DNA from 3 places in the Streptomyces sp. NPDC055966 genome. Region 2 is predicted to be linked to each of the others. Evidence: riboswitches for the same ligand, from Rfam matches in the RefSeq annotation. Region 2 holds a riboswitch; each other region holds the start of a gene.
What was found. Region 2 has a riboswitch for thiamine pyrophosphate ahead of ACFC8N_RS22305 (thiamine ABC transporter substrate binding subunit). Riboswitches for the same ligand answer to the same signal wherever they lie in the genome.
Positions count from the first base shown of each region.

Region 1 (4,057 bases), on a different contig from region 2:
ACCTCCTTCGCGAACTGGGTGCCGACGAACTGATCGACTACACCACCACCGACTTCCGGACGGCCGTGGCTCCGGTCGACGCGGTCCTGGACCTGGTCGGCGGTTCCTACGGGCCGCGCTCCCTCGATGTGCTCCGGCCGGATGGTCTGCTCATCGGCGCGTCGATCGACCCGGGTACGGACGAGCGGCAGGCAGCCACCCGCGGACTGCGCTATGCATGGGTCGCGTCCGAGCCCTCCGGTGAGTTTCTGGATCGGATCACCGAACGCATCGAGGCAGGTCGGCTACGGGTCGCGGTGCAGCAGACCTACCCGCTGGCCGAAGCATCGGAGGCCCACCGCACCATCGAGGCCAAGCGCACCATGGGCAAGATCGTCCTTGTGCCGTGACCGACTCGATCACCAAGCAACCGGCATGGTCCGCGCTTCGCGTGACGCCCTCACGTCGACTCGGAAACGCGGACCGCTTGCAGCCGGAACTCAGTCCGCGATCGGCAGATACACCCGGTTCCCCGCCTCGGCGAACTCCTTCGACTTCTGGAGCATCCCCTCAGCGACCTCCTCCGCCGACGCCCCCTCAGCCGCCGCGCCACCGAACCGCTCTGTGATGCTTTGGCTAATCTTCATGCTGCAGAACTTCGGCCCGCACATGGAGCAGAAGTGGGCCGTCTTGGCGGGCTCGGCCGGCAGGGTCTCGTCGTGGAACTCCCGTGCCGTGTCCGGGTCCAGCGCGAGGTTGAACTGGTCCTCCCACCGGAACTCGAAGCGGGCGTCGGACAGCGCGTCGTCCCACTCCTGCGCGCCCGGGTGTCCCTTGGCGAGGTCGGCCGCGTGGGCGGCGATCTTGTAGGTGATGACGCCGGTCTTGACGTCGTCCCGGTTGGGCAGGCCCAGGTGCTCCTTGGGCGTGACGTAGCAGAGCATCGCCGTGCCCCACCAGGCGATCATCGCGGCACCGATGCCGGAGGTGATGTGGTCGTACGCCGGAGCGACGTCCGTCGTCAGCGGGCCGAGCGTATAGAACGGAGCCTCATCGCAGATCTCCTGCTGAAGGTCGATGTTCTCCTTGATCTTGTGCATCGGGACGTGTCCCGGGCCCTCGATCATGGTCTGTACGTGGAAACGCTTGGCGATCGTGTTGAGTTCCCCGAGCGTGCGCAACTCCGCGAACTGCGCCTCGTCGTTGGCGTCCGCGATCGAACCCGGCCGCAGGCCGTCGCCCAGCGAGTAGGTGACGTCGTAGGCGGCGAGGATCTCGCACAGTTCCTCGAAGTTCTCGTACAGGAACGACTCCTTGTGGTGCGCGAGGCACCATGCGGCCATGATCGAGCCGCCGCGCGAGACGATGCCGGTCTTGCGGTTGGCGGTGAGCGGCACGTACGGCAGCCGGACGCCCGCGTGGACGGTCATGTAGTCCACGCCCTGCTCGGCCTGCTCGATGACCGTGTCCTTGTAGATCTCCCAGGTCAGCTCCTCGGCCCTGCCGTCGACCTTCTCCAGGGCCTGGTAGAGCGGCACCGTGCCGATGGGAACGGGGGAGTTGCGCAGCACCCACTCGCGCGTCGTGTGGATGTTGCGGCCGGTGGACAGGTCCATGACCGTGTCGGCGCCCCACCGGGTCGCCCAGGTCATCTTCTCCACCTCCTCCTCGATGGAGGAGGTCACCGCGGAGTTGCCGATGTTGGCGTTGACCTTCACCAGGAACCGCTTGCCGATGATCATCGGCTCGATCTCCGGGTGGTTGACGTTGGCCGGCAGCACCGCGCGGCCGGCCGCGATCTCCTCGCGGACCACCTCAGGTGAAACGTTCTCCCGGATGGCCACGTACTCCATCTCCGGAGTGATCTCGCCCCGGCGCGCGTACGCGAGCTGCGTCACCGCCTGGCCGCTGCGGCCCCGGCGCGGCTGGCGCGGCCGTCCCGGGAAGACCGCGTCGAGGTTGCGCAGCCCGCCGCGCGGCGAGGTGTGCTTGATCCCGTCGTCCTCGGGGCGGACGGGACGGCCCGCGTACTCCTCGGTGTCACCGCGAGCGATGATCCAGTTCTCCCGCAGCGGCGACAGTCCCCTGCGGACATCGGTGTCGACGACTGGATCGGTGTACGGGCCCGACGTGTCGTACAGCGTGACCGACTGCCCGTTGGTGAGATGCACCTGGCGGACCGGCACGCGCAGGTCGGGGCGCGAGCCCTCGACGTACGCCTTGTGCCAGCCGATGGACTTCCCGGTCTCCTGGGACTTCTCGTCCTGAACGGAGACAGGCGTGCGTGCGTCCTTGTTGGTCATGAGACCTACTCCCTACGCCGGCATTACCCGGTAACAGGTTCGGCGGTCGACGCAGCGGTTTCCGTCTGCCGGTGTATCCCGTGAAACGGACGTCGTTCCACGTGAAACATCGCGAATACGGAGGTCAGCGCCCTCTCAGCCCGGTGCTCCGAGCTCCCGCGTGTGCAAAGGTGCCTACACGCTAGCGTCATATGTGGCGTACTGAACAGTGGGCCCCCGGGCGTTCTTGCAATGATCGGGCGGTGACCAGGACCGAGCAGTACCCGTACCAGCCCCCCGAGCCGCGCCGCCGGGACGGCTCAGCGGCAGGCGACGGCCACGGCCAGGCCGTCACGACGCCGGGCCCCGGGCACGGTTCTGGGCACGGCCCAGGCCGGGGATCCGGCGGGGACGACGACCATCGCCACGACCGCGGCCACGCACACGGGCACGGTCAGCCGCAAGCCCCCGGTCACGCACACGGCCACGGTCACAGCCACAGCCATGGGCCTGCCGCGCCGGTCTCCCGGCACCTGCGCAAGGTCATCGCGGCGATCCTGATCCCCTTCACCGCCGCGGTCGTGGTGGGGCTCGTGGTGCTGTGGCCGGGCGGTGCGCCGCCGCACAAGCGCACCGGCGTCGGCTTCGACCAGCAGACCCAGCAGGCCACCGTCACCCAGGTCGTCGAGGTCAGCTGCAAGTCGGTGAACGCCTCCGGCGAGACCCCCACCGGCGACACCGCCACCGCCGAGGGCAACTCGGCCCAGCAGGAGGCGAACGGCACCTGTCACAAGGCCACGATCCGGATCGACACCGGCAAGGACAAGGGCCGCACCTTCACCGAGATCGTGCAGCCCGACCAGCCACGGCAGCTGCACCAGAGCGAGGCCGTCGTAGTCGCATACGAACCCTCCGCGCCCAAGGACCTGCAGTACTCCGTCACCGACGTCAACCGCCGCTTCCCGATGGGCCTGCTGGCCGGGATCTTCGCCCTCGCCGTCGTGGTCGTGGGCCGACTGCGCGGCGTCATGGCGCTCGTCGCGCTGGCCATCAGCTTCATGGTGCTGAACTTCTTCATCCTGCCCGCAATCCTGCAAGGGTCGAACCCTCTCCTCGTGGCGGTGATCGGGTCCAGCACGATCATGCTGATCGCCCTCTACCTGTGCCATGGCCTGTCCGCCCGCACATCGGTGGCCGTGCTCGGCACGCTCGCCTCACTGGCGCTGATCGGCATCCTCGGCTCACAGTTCATCGACTGGGCCGCGCTCACCGGCAACACCGACGACCAAACCGGCCTGATCCACGGCCTCTACCCGAAGATCGACATGAGCGGTCTGCTGCTCGCCGGCGTCATCATCGGCTCGCTCGGCGTCCTGGACGACGTGACGGTGACGCAGACGTCGGCCGTCTGGGAGCTGCACGAGGCCAACCCCTCTCTCGGCCGGCGCGCGCTGTACCGGGCGGGCATCCGCATCGGCCGCGACCACATCGCCTCCGTGGTCAACACCCTCGTCCTCGCCTACGCCGGCGCCGCGCTGCCGCTGCTGCTGCTGTTCTCGATCGCGCAGAGCAGCGTCGGAACGGTGGCCAACAGCGAGCTGGTCGCCGAGGAGATCGTGCGCACCCTGGTGGGCTCGATCGGTCTGGTCGCCTCTGTCCCGCTCACCACTGCGCTCGCCGCGCTGGTGGTCTCCGCCGACCGCCCCGGCCCGGACGCCCCGGCCGGAAACGGCGCCCAGCCCGCCCCGGCACGCGGCGGCCGGGGCCGGCGCCGGAAGCGGTGAGGCGTCAGCCCC
Region 1 covers NZ_JBHJYK010000004.1:181,384-185,440, forward strand. Annotated here, with positions in the region: gene ACFC8N_RS10585 (NADP-dependent oxidoreductase) at 1-389, shown strand, start outside; gene thiC (phosphomethylpyrimidine synthase ThiC) at 480-2,282, opposite strand; TPP riboswitch at 2,275-2,452, opposite strand; gene ACFC8N_RS10595 (YibE/F family protein) at 2,525-4,045, shown strand.
Region 1: it holds a riboswitch for thiamine pyrophosphate, as region 2 does, so the genes downstream of both, thiC (phosphomethylpyrimidine synthase ThiC) here and ACFC8N_RS22305 (thiamine ABC transporter substrate binding subunit) in region 2, are expected to answer to the same signal.

Region 2 (4,057 bases):
GCGCATCGGACCAGGGCGGCTCATTCACGCTCGACTGAGCCCTCCTCCTGGTCGGACGGCCACGTATGCCGAGTGCTGCGGGGATCGCGCAGGAACCGGCCCGCTGACTGCTGACATGCTGGTCACCGGGCGTTTCGGCCGCTGGCGGGGTCGCTGACGTCAGCGTTCCCGCCGCTAGCGCCAGCGACTTCTCCGGGCCAGGAGCCGGGCCGTCTCTGGGCCGTCCGAGGGTGGCCAGCGATGACAAATGGCGACGGCCGACGATCACCGTACGCGTCATGGGCCGCAGGTCACGGAATTTGATCTGAGACACTGGTACAGCCATGCCTAAGCCCGGAGAACTCACTTTCGTCGCCCCGCGCGGAGCCAAGAAGCCGCCGCGGCATCTCGCCGACCTCACGCCCGCCGAGCGCAAGGACGCGGTGGCCGAGATCGGTGAGAAGCCGTTCCGCGCCAAGCAGCTCTCGCAGCACTACTTCGCGCGGTACGCGCACGACCCGGAGCAGTGGACGGACATCCCTGCCGGGTCGAGGGAGAAACTGCGCGACGCGCTGTTCCCGGAGCTGATGACCGTCGTCCGGCATCTGTCCACCGACCAGGGCACCACCCGCAAGACGCTGTGGCGCCTGTTCGACGGCACGCTGGTCGAGTCCGTGCTGATGCGCTACCCGGACCGGGTCACCATGTGCATCAGCTCGCAGGCGGGCTGCGGCATGAACTGCCCGTTCTGCGCCACCGGACAGGCGGGCCTGGACCGGAACCTGTCCACCGGCGAGATCGTCCACCAGATCGTCGACGGCATGCGCGCGCTGCGGGACGGGGAGGTGCCCGGCGGGCCTGCCCGGCTCTCCAACATCGTCTTCATGGGCATGGGGGAGCCGCTCGCCAACTACAAGAGGGTGGTCGGAGCCATTCGCGCGCTCACCGACCCGGCGCCGGACGGGCTCGGGCTCTCGCAGCGCGGCATCACCGTCTCGACCGTCGGGCTCGTGCCGGCCATCCACCGGTTCGCCGACGAGGGCTTCAAGTGCCGGCTCGCGATCTCCCTGCACGCTCCCGACGACGAGCTGCGCGACACCCTCGTCCCCGTGAACACGCGGTGGAAGGTGCGCGAGGTGCTGGACGCCGGGTTCGAGTACGTCGAGAAGAGCGGGCGCCGGCTGTCCATCGAGTACGCGCTGATCCGGGACATCAACGACCAGGCCTGGCGCGGTGACCGGCTCGGCCGGCTGCTGCGCGGCAAGCCCGTGCACGTCAACCTCATTCCGCTGAACCCGACGCCGGGCTCGAAGTGGACCGCCTCGCGGCCCGAGGACGAGAAGGCGTTCGTCGAAGCCATCGCGGCGCACGGCGTGCCCGTCACCGTCCGGGACACCCGGGGCCAGGAGATCGACGGAGCCTGTGGTCAGCTGGCGGCCACCGAGCGGTAATCTGGCCACCGTCACGCACATCTTCATATCGACATCTCCATATCGACACCTTCATATTCCGACAGGGGAGCGCCACAGCGCTGAGAGTGCGGCGGACAGGGCCGCAGACCCTCTGAACCTCGCCCAGGTCATTCTGGGTAGGAAGTTCGGTCATCACTCAAGCTGTTGCGCCCTGCCCAGCTCCCTGGGCAGGGCCGCGTTCTTCCTGGCCAACCCCAGGAGGACATCCAGTGCACAACAAGACCCTCGTGGCCACCGCGGTCGGCCTCGGCCTCGTCGCCATGTCGACGCTGACCGCGTGCGGATCCGCGGACACCAAGAGCGGTGCCGGCTCCAAGACCGTCACCCTCGTCAGCCACGACTCGTGGGCCGTCTCCAAGAGCGTGCTCCAGGACTTCGAGAAGAAGACCGGGTACAAGGTCAAGGTCCTCAAGGACGGCGACGCCGGGCAGGCCGTCAACAAGGCCGTCCTGACCAAGGACGACCCGCAGGGCGACGTCTTCTTCGGCGTCGACAACACCCTGCTCTCCCGCGCCCTCGACAACGGCCTCTTCCAGCCGTACCAGGCCAAGGGGCTCGACCAGGTCGGCGCCGCCTACCAGTTGGACAAGGACAAGCACCGGGTCACGCCGATCGACTACGGCGACATCTGCGTCAACTACGACAAGGCCTACTTCAGCGCGCACAAGCTGACCCCGCCGCAGTCCTTCGCCGACCTGGCCAAGCCCGCGTACAAGAACCTCCTGGTCACCGAGAACGCGGCCACCTCCTCGCCGGGCCTCGGCTTCCTGCTGGGCAGCGCCGCGCAGTTCGGCGACACCGGCTGGCAGGACTACTGGAAGAAGCTCAAGGCCAACGGCGTCAAGGTCGTCGACGGCTGGGAGCAGGCCTACTACCAGGAGTTCTCCGGCTCCTCCGAGGGCAAGAAGGCGGGCGGTGACCGGCCGCTGGTCGTGTCGTACGCCTCCTCCCCGCCCGCCGAGGTGATCTACGCCAAGAAGCGGCCCAGCACGGCACCGACCGGCGTGGCGAACGGCACCTGCTTCCGGCAGATCGAGTTCGCCGGGCTGCTGAGCAACGCCCACAACCCCAAGGGCGCCAAGGCGTTCATCGACTTCCTGGTCTCCAAGGAGTTCCAGGAGGACATGCCGCTGAACATGTACGTCTACCCGGTGCTGAAGGGCGCGAAGGTGCCCGCCGAGTTCACCGCGTACGGCCCGGCCGCCCAGCACCCCGAGACCATGGCCCCCGGCACGATCGCCGCCAACCGCGACCAGTGGGTCAAGGCGTGGACCTCGCTCGTACTGAAGTAGCCGGAACACGGCGGAGGACACGCGGGAACGTGACGCGGCTCGGGCTGATGGCCCTGCCCGTCGCGTTCTTCGCGCTGTTCTTCGCCTGGCCGGTCGCCGCGATCGTCGCGCGCGGGCTGAAGGCGGACGGCGCCTGGCGGTTCGGGCGGATCGCGGACGTGGTCACGCAGCCGGACATCCGGCACGTGCTGTGGTTCACCACCTGGCAGGCGCTCGCCTCCACCGCGCTCACCCTGCTCCTCGCGCTGCCCGCCGCCCATGTCTTCGCCCGGCTCGACTTCCCGGGCAAGCAGGTGCTGCGGGCCGTGGTCACCGTCCCGTTCGTGCTGCCGACGGTCGTCGCCGGCAGCGCCTTCCTCGCGCTCGTCGGGCACGGCGGGCTGCTGGACGACCTGTGGGGCGTACGGCTGGACACCACGGTGTGGGCGATCCTGCTGGCCCATGTCTTCTTCAACTACGCCGTCGTCGTACGGACCGTCGGCGGTCTGTGGGCCCAGCTCGACCCCCGGCAGGAGGAGGCCGCCCGCATGCTGGGCGCCTCCCCGTTCGGCGCCTGGCGCAAGGTCACCCTGCCCGCGCTCGCGCCCGCCGTGGCCGCCGCCGCGCTGATGGTGTTCCTGTTCACCTTCACCTCCTTCGGCGTCGTCCAGATCCTCGGCGGCCCCACCTTCTCCACCCTCGAAGTGGAGATCTACCGGCAGACCTCCGAGGTCTTCGACCTGTCCACGGCCGCGGTCCTCACCCTCCTGCAGTTCGCCGCCGTCGGCGCGATCCTCGCCGTGCACGCCTGGACCGTGCGGCGCCGGGAGACCGCGCTGCGGCTCGTCGCCCCCGAGACGACCGCCCGCCGGCCGCGCGGGAGCGGGCAGTGGGCACTGCTCGCCGGTGTCCTCGTCACCGTCGCGCTGCTCCTCGTGCTGCCGCTCGCCGTCCTCGTCCAGCGCTCCCTCGACGCCCCCGGCCTCGGTTACTACCGGGCCCTCACCAGCTCCGACGGCGGTACGTTCCTGGTGGCGCCCATCCACGCGGTGTGGACCTCGCTCCAGTACGCCGTCGCCGCCACCGCCATCGCCGTCGTGATCGGCGCTCTCGCCGCCGCCGCGCTCGCCCGCCGGGACGCCGGACGGCTGGTCCGGAGCTTCGACGCGCTGCTGATGCTGCCGCTCGGCGTCTCCGCCGTGACCGTCGGCTTCGGCTTCCTGATCGCCCTCGACAAGCCGCCGCTGGACCTGCGGCAGTCCTGGATCCTCGTCCCCCTCGCCCAGGCGCTGGTCGGCGCCCCCTTCGTCGTACGGACCATGCTGCCCGTGCTGC
Region 2 covers NZ_JBHJYK010000010.1:130,006-134,062, reverse strand. Annotated here, with positions in the region: gene rlmN (23S rRNA (adenine(2503)-C(2))-methyltransferase RlmN) at 324-1,430, shown strand; TPP riboswitch at 1,484-1,592, shown strand; gene ACFC8N_RS22305 (thiamine ABC transporter substrate binding subunit) at 1,661-2,743, shown strand; gene ACFC8N_RS22300 (ABC transporter permease) at 2,791-4,057, shown strand, end outside.

Region 3 (4,057 bases), on a different contig from region 2:
CCCAGCGGCATCACCGCCGCGCACCCGGCGTCCTCCAGCTTCCGCGCGAGCACCGGATCGTCGTTGGTGTACGGCAGCACCGTGAACCCCTCGTCCACCAGCGTCTCCGCCGCCTCCAGCGTCTCCACCGGATCCGGCAGCAGGGTGCGCTCGTCGGCGATGACCTCCACCTTGATCAGGTCCGTGCCCAGCGCCTCCCGGGCCAGCCGCGCGGTCAGCACCGCCTCCCCGGCGGTGAAACAGCCCGCCGTGTTCGGCAGCACCCCGATGCCCAGCTTCTCCAGCACCGACAGCACCGAGCCGTGCACGGAAGGATCCACCCGCCGCATCGCGACCGTCGTCAGCTCCGTGCCGGAGGCGATCAGCGCCCGCTCCAGCACCTCCAGGCTGGTCGCACCGCCCGTACCCATGATCAGCCGTGACGAGAACGTCGTACCCCCGAGGACCAAGGAATCGTCGGCCATGCTTCAGCCCCCCTGTACGGCGGTGAGGACTTCCACGCGATCGCCCTCGCCCAGCGGTGTGTTCGCCCACTGCGCGCGCGGGACGACGGTTTCGTTGACGGCCGCGGCCACCCCGGAGGGCGCGGCGACCAGGGAGCGGACGACGGAGTCGAGCGCGGTGCCCGGAACGATCTCCCGGCGCTCTCCGTTGACAGAGATCGAGATGTTCATGCGGGCTGCTCCTGAAGGGCGGCGGAGGGGGCGACGGCGCCGAAGCGCCGCGGTGTGAACGGGCGGGCCTCCTCCGGCAGTTCGCCGTCGGCCAGCAGTCCTGCCATGACATCGCCGGTGACCGGCGTGAGCAGCACCCCGTTGCGGTAGTGCCCGGTGGCCAGCACCAGCCCGTCCAGCCCGGACGGGCCGAGCAGCGGTGCGTTGTCCGGCGAGCCGGGGCGCAGCCCGGCGCGGGTCTCGGTGAGCGGCAGCTCGGTGATGCCCGGCACCAGCTCGTGCGCGTCGCGCAGCAGCTCGTACACGCCGCCCGCGGTGACCGTCGTGTCCCAGCCGAGCTCCTCGCTGGTCGCGCCGACGACCAGCTCGCCGTTCTCCCGGGGCACCAGGTAGACGTGCCCGCCGCGGACGACGGCCCGCACGGTACGGCTCAGGAACGGCGCGTACGCGCGCGGCACGGTCAGCCGCAGCACCTGCCCCTTGACCGGCCGCACCGGCGGCAGCAGCCCCTCGGGCACCCCCGCGAGCCGCCCGCTCAGACTGCCGGCCGCGAGCACCACCTGCCCGGCGCGCGGCGCGGTGCCGTCGGCGAGGGTGACCCCGGCGGCGCGGCCGGCCGCGACGTCCAGCCGCTCGGCCCACGCGCGGTGGAACACCACGCCGGACCGTTCGCACGCGACGACGAGGGCCGTCGCGAGCCGCCGCGGGTCGATCTGGTGGTCGCCGTCGACCCGCAGCCCGCCGCGCACCCCGGGTGCCAGCATCGGCTCCAGGCGCCGGCACTCCCGCCCGGACAGCCACTCGGACTCCAGGCCCGAGCGCCGCTGGAGGGCGTGCAGTTCGCGCAGATGGGCACGGTCGTCGGCGTCGAGCGCGACCTGGAGGGTGCCGCAGCGGCGGTAGCCGAGGCCGTGGCCGGTCAGCTCGGTCAGCTCGGCGGCGAAGTCGGGGTAGCGGCGCGCCGATTCGAGGTTGAGGGCGAGCAGGGTCTCCTCGCCGTAGTGCAGTTCGGTGACCGCGGCCAGCATCCCGGCCGCGACCCGCGCGGCCCCGCCGCCGGGCTCGGGGTCCACCACGGCCGTGGCGAGCCCGCGTTGCGCCGCGCGCCAGGCCGTGACCAGGCCGATGATTCCGCCCCCGATGACGAGGACGTCGGACGTGTCGGACGTACGTGACGACATGGGCGTCCAGCCCCTCCCTTCGCCGGCATGACCCGGATCAGGTTCGTACGGTCGGAGGCCGCCAGCCTCCCTCTCAGCCCGGTGCGTCCGGGCTCCCGCGAGTGCTTGTACGGTGGCCACCCTAGCCCGCGGCCCGCCTCACCCGTAAGGGAGCCCCTGCCCATGGCCCGCTCGCTCGACGGACTCATCCTCGCCCCGGTCGCGGACCAAGCCCCAGGTCAGGTGGGTACGCGCACCCGGTTCCTGTACCACGAGAAGGACGGCGAGATCTGGGCCGAGTACGCGGGCGGCGACGTGGTCCGCGGCCATCTGGTCGGCACCCGGGAGGGGGACCGGCTCGACTTCCGCTACGTCCAGCTGAAGACCGACGGCACGACCTCCTGCGGCCACTGCGTGTCCACGGTCGCGGAGCTGCCGGACGGGCGGGTGCGGCTCGCGGAGACCTGGGAGTGGGAGTCGCAGGCGGGGAGCGGGACGAGTGTTGTGGAACAGGTCACCGAGCACGCCCCATGACTGACGGATTGTCACGTGCCTATGGTGATCGGGTGAGCGAGCAGACAGCGGAAGAACGCACGTCACCGGGGCGGCGCGTGGTCGTCGTCGGCGCGGGCATGGCCGGGGTGCAGACCGCGGTCGCCCTGCGCGAGCAAGGCTTCAAGGGCGCCGTCACCCTGATCGGCGCCGAACCGCACCAGCCCTACGACCGGCCGCCGCTGTCCAAGGCCGTGCTCCTCGGCAAGGCCGAGGACTCGGCCTTCGAGGTGGACTTCGAGTCGCTCGGCGTGGAGCTGCGGCTCGGCTGCGAGGCGCTGGGCGTGCACCCCGCCGCGCACGAGCTGGACACCGAGGCGGGCCCGGTGCCGTACGACGTGCTGGTCCTCGCCACCGGCGCCGAGCCGATCACCCTGCCGGGCACCGAGGGCGTGCCGGGCGTGCATCTGCTGCGCACCCTGGACGACGCCGAGCGGCTGCGGCCGGTCCTGGCCGAGCAGCACGAGATCGTGGTCGTCGGCGCCGGCTGGATCGGCGCCGAGTTCGCCACCGCCGCGCGCGCGGCGGGCTGCGCGGTCACCGTCGTCGAGGCCGCCGACCGGCCGCTCGCGGGTGCCCTGCCCGCGGAGGTCGCGGCACCCATGGCCGCCTGGTACGCGGACAGCGGGGCCACCTTGCGCACCAACGCGCGCGTGGAGCGCGTCGAGCCGGGCGCGGTCGTGCTCGCCGACGGCACGCGGCTGCCCGCGGGCGCCGTCGTCGTCGGCATCGGCGCCCGCCCGGCCACCGGCTGGCTGGCTGGCTCCGGCATCGAGCTGGGCGCCCACGGCGAGATCGTCGCCGACGCCCGCCTGCTCACCAGCGTCGAGGACGTGTACGCCGTCGGCGACTGCGCCTCCTTCCCGTCGGCCCGCTACGGGGAGCGGCTGCTCGTCCACCACTGGGACAACGCCCTCCAGGGCCCGCGCACGGTCGCCGCGAACATCATGGGCGAGACCCCGACGGAGTACGACCCGGTGCCGTACTTCTGGTCCGAGCAGTTCGGCCGGTTCGTGCAGTACGCCGGGCACCACGCGGCGGCCGACCGACTGGTGTGGCGCGGCGACCCGGCAGGCCCGGCCTGGACGGTGTGCTGGCTGCGCGCGGACCGCCTGGTGGCCCTGCTGGCCGTGGGCCGCCCGCGCGACCTGGCCCAGGGACGCAGGCTGATCGAGGCGGGCCGCAGGATGGACGCGCGGGCGCTGGCGGATCCGGGCAGGCCTCTGAAGGACGCCGTCGCCGAATAGCACACCCTCCCACACCCTCCCGCCTGGACCTGCCTGACTTCCGACTGTCAGTGGGGGATGGCAGGCTTGTTCACGTGACCGAGATTGACGCAAAGATCGATGCTCTCGTCCCCGCCTGGCTCACCCTCCCCGACATCGCCGAGATGCTCGGCGTCGAGGTGACGCGCGTGCGGCAGCTGGTCAAGGAGGGCCAGCTCATCGCCGTACGCCGAGGGGAGAACCGGGCGCTGCACGTCCCCGCCGCCTTCATCGACGGGGACAAGGTCGTCAAGGGCCTGACCGGGACCCTGACGCTCCTGCGGGACGACGGCTTCACGGATGAAGAGATGCTTGAGTGGCTCTTCACCCCCGACCCGACCCTGCCCGGCACCCCCGCGCAGGCCCTGAGCGAGAATCGCGGCACGGAGGTGAAGCGCCGCGCCCA
Region 3 covers NZ_JBHJYK010000023.1:75,926-79,982, forward strand. Annotated here, with positions in the region: gene ACFC8N_RS37850 (thiazole synthase) at 1-464, opposite strand, end outside; gene thiS (sulfur carrier protein ThiS) at 468-674, opposite strand; gene thiO (glycine oxidase ThiO) at 671-1,855, opposite strand; TPP riboswitch at 1,853-1,964, opposite strand; gene ACFC8N_RS37865 (hypothetical protein) at 2,018-2,368, shown strand; gene ACFC8N_RS37870 (FAD-dependent oxidoreductase) at 2,401-3,633, shown strand; gene ACFC8N_RS37875 (Rv2175c family DNA-binding protein) at 3,708-4,057, shown strand, end outside.
Region 3: it holds a riboswitch for thiamine pyrophosphate, as region 2 does, so the genes downstream of both, thiO (glycine oxidase ThiO) here and ACFC8N_RS22305 (thiamine ABC transporter substrate binding subunit) in region 2, are expected to answer to the same signal.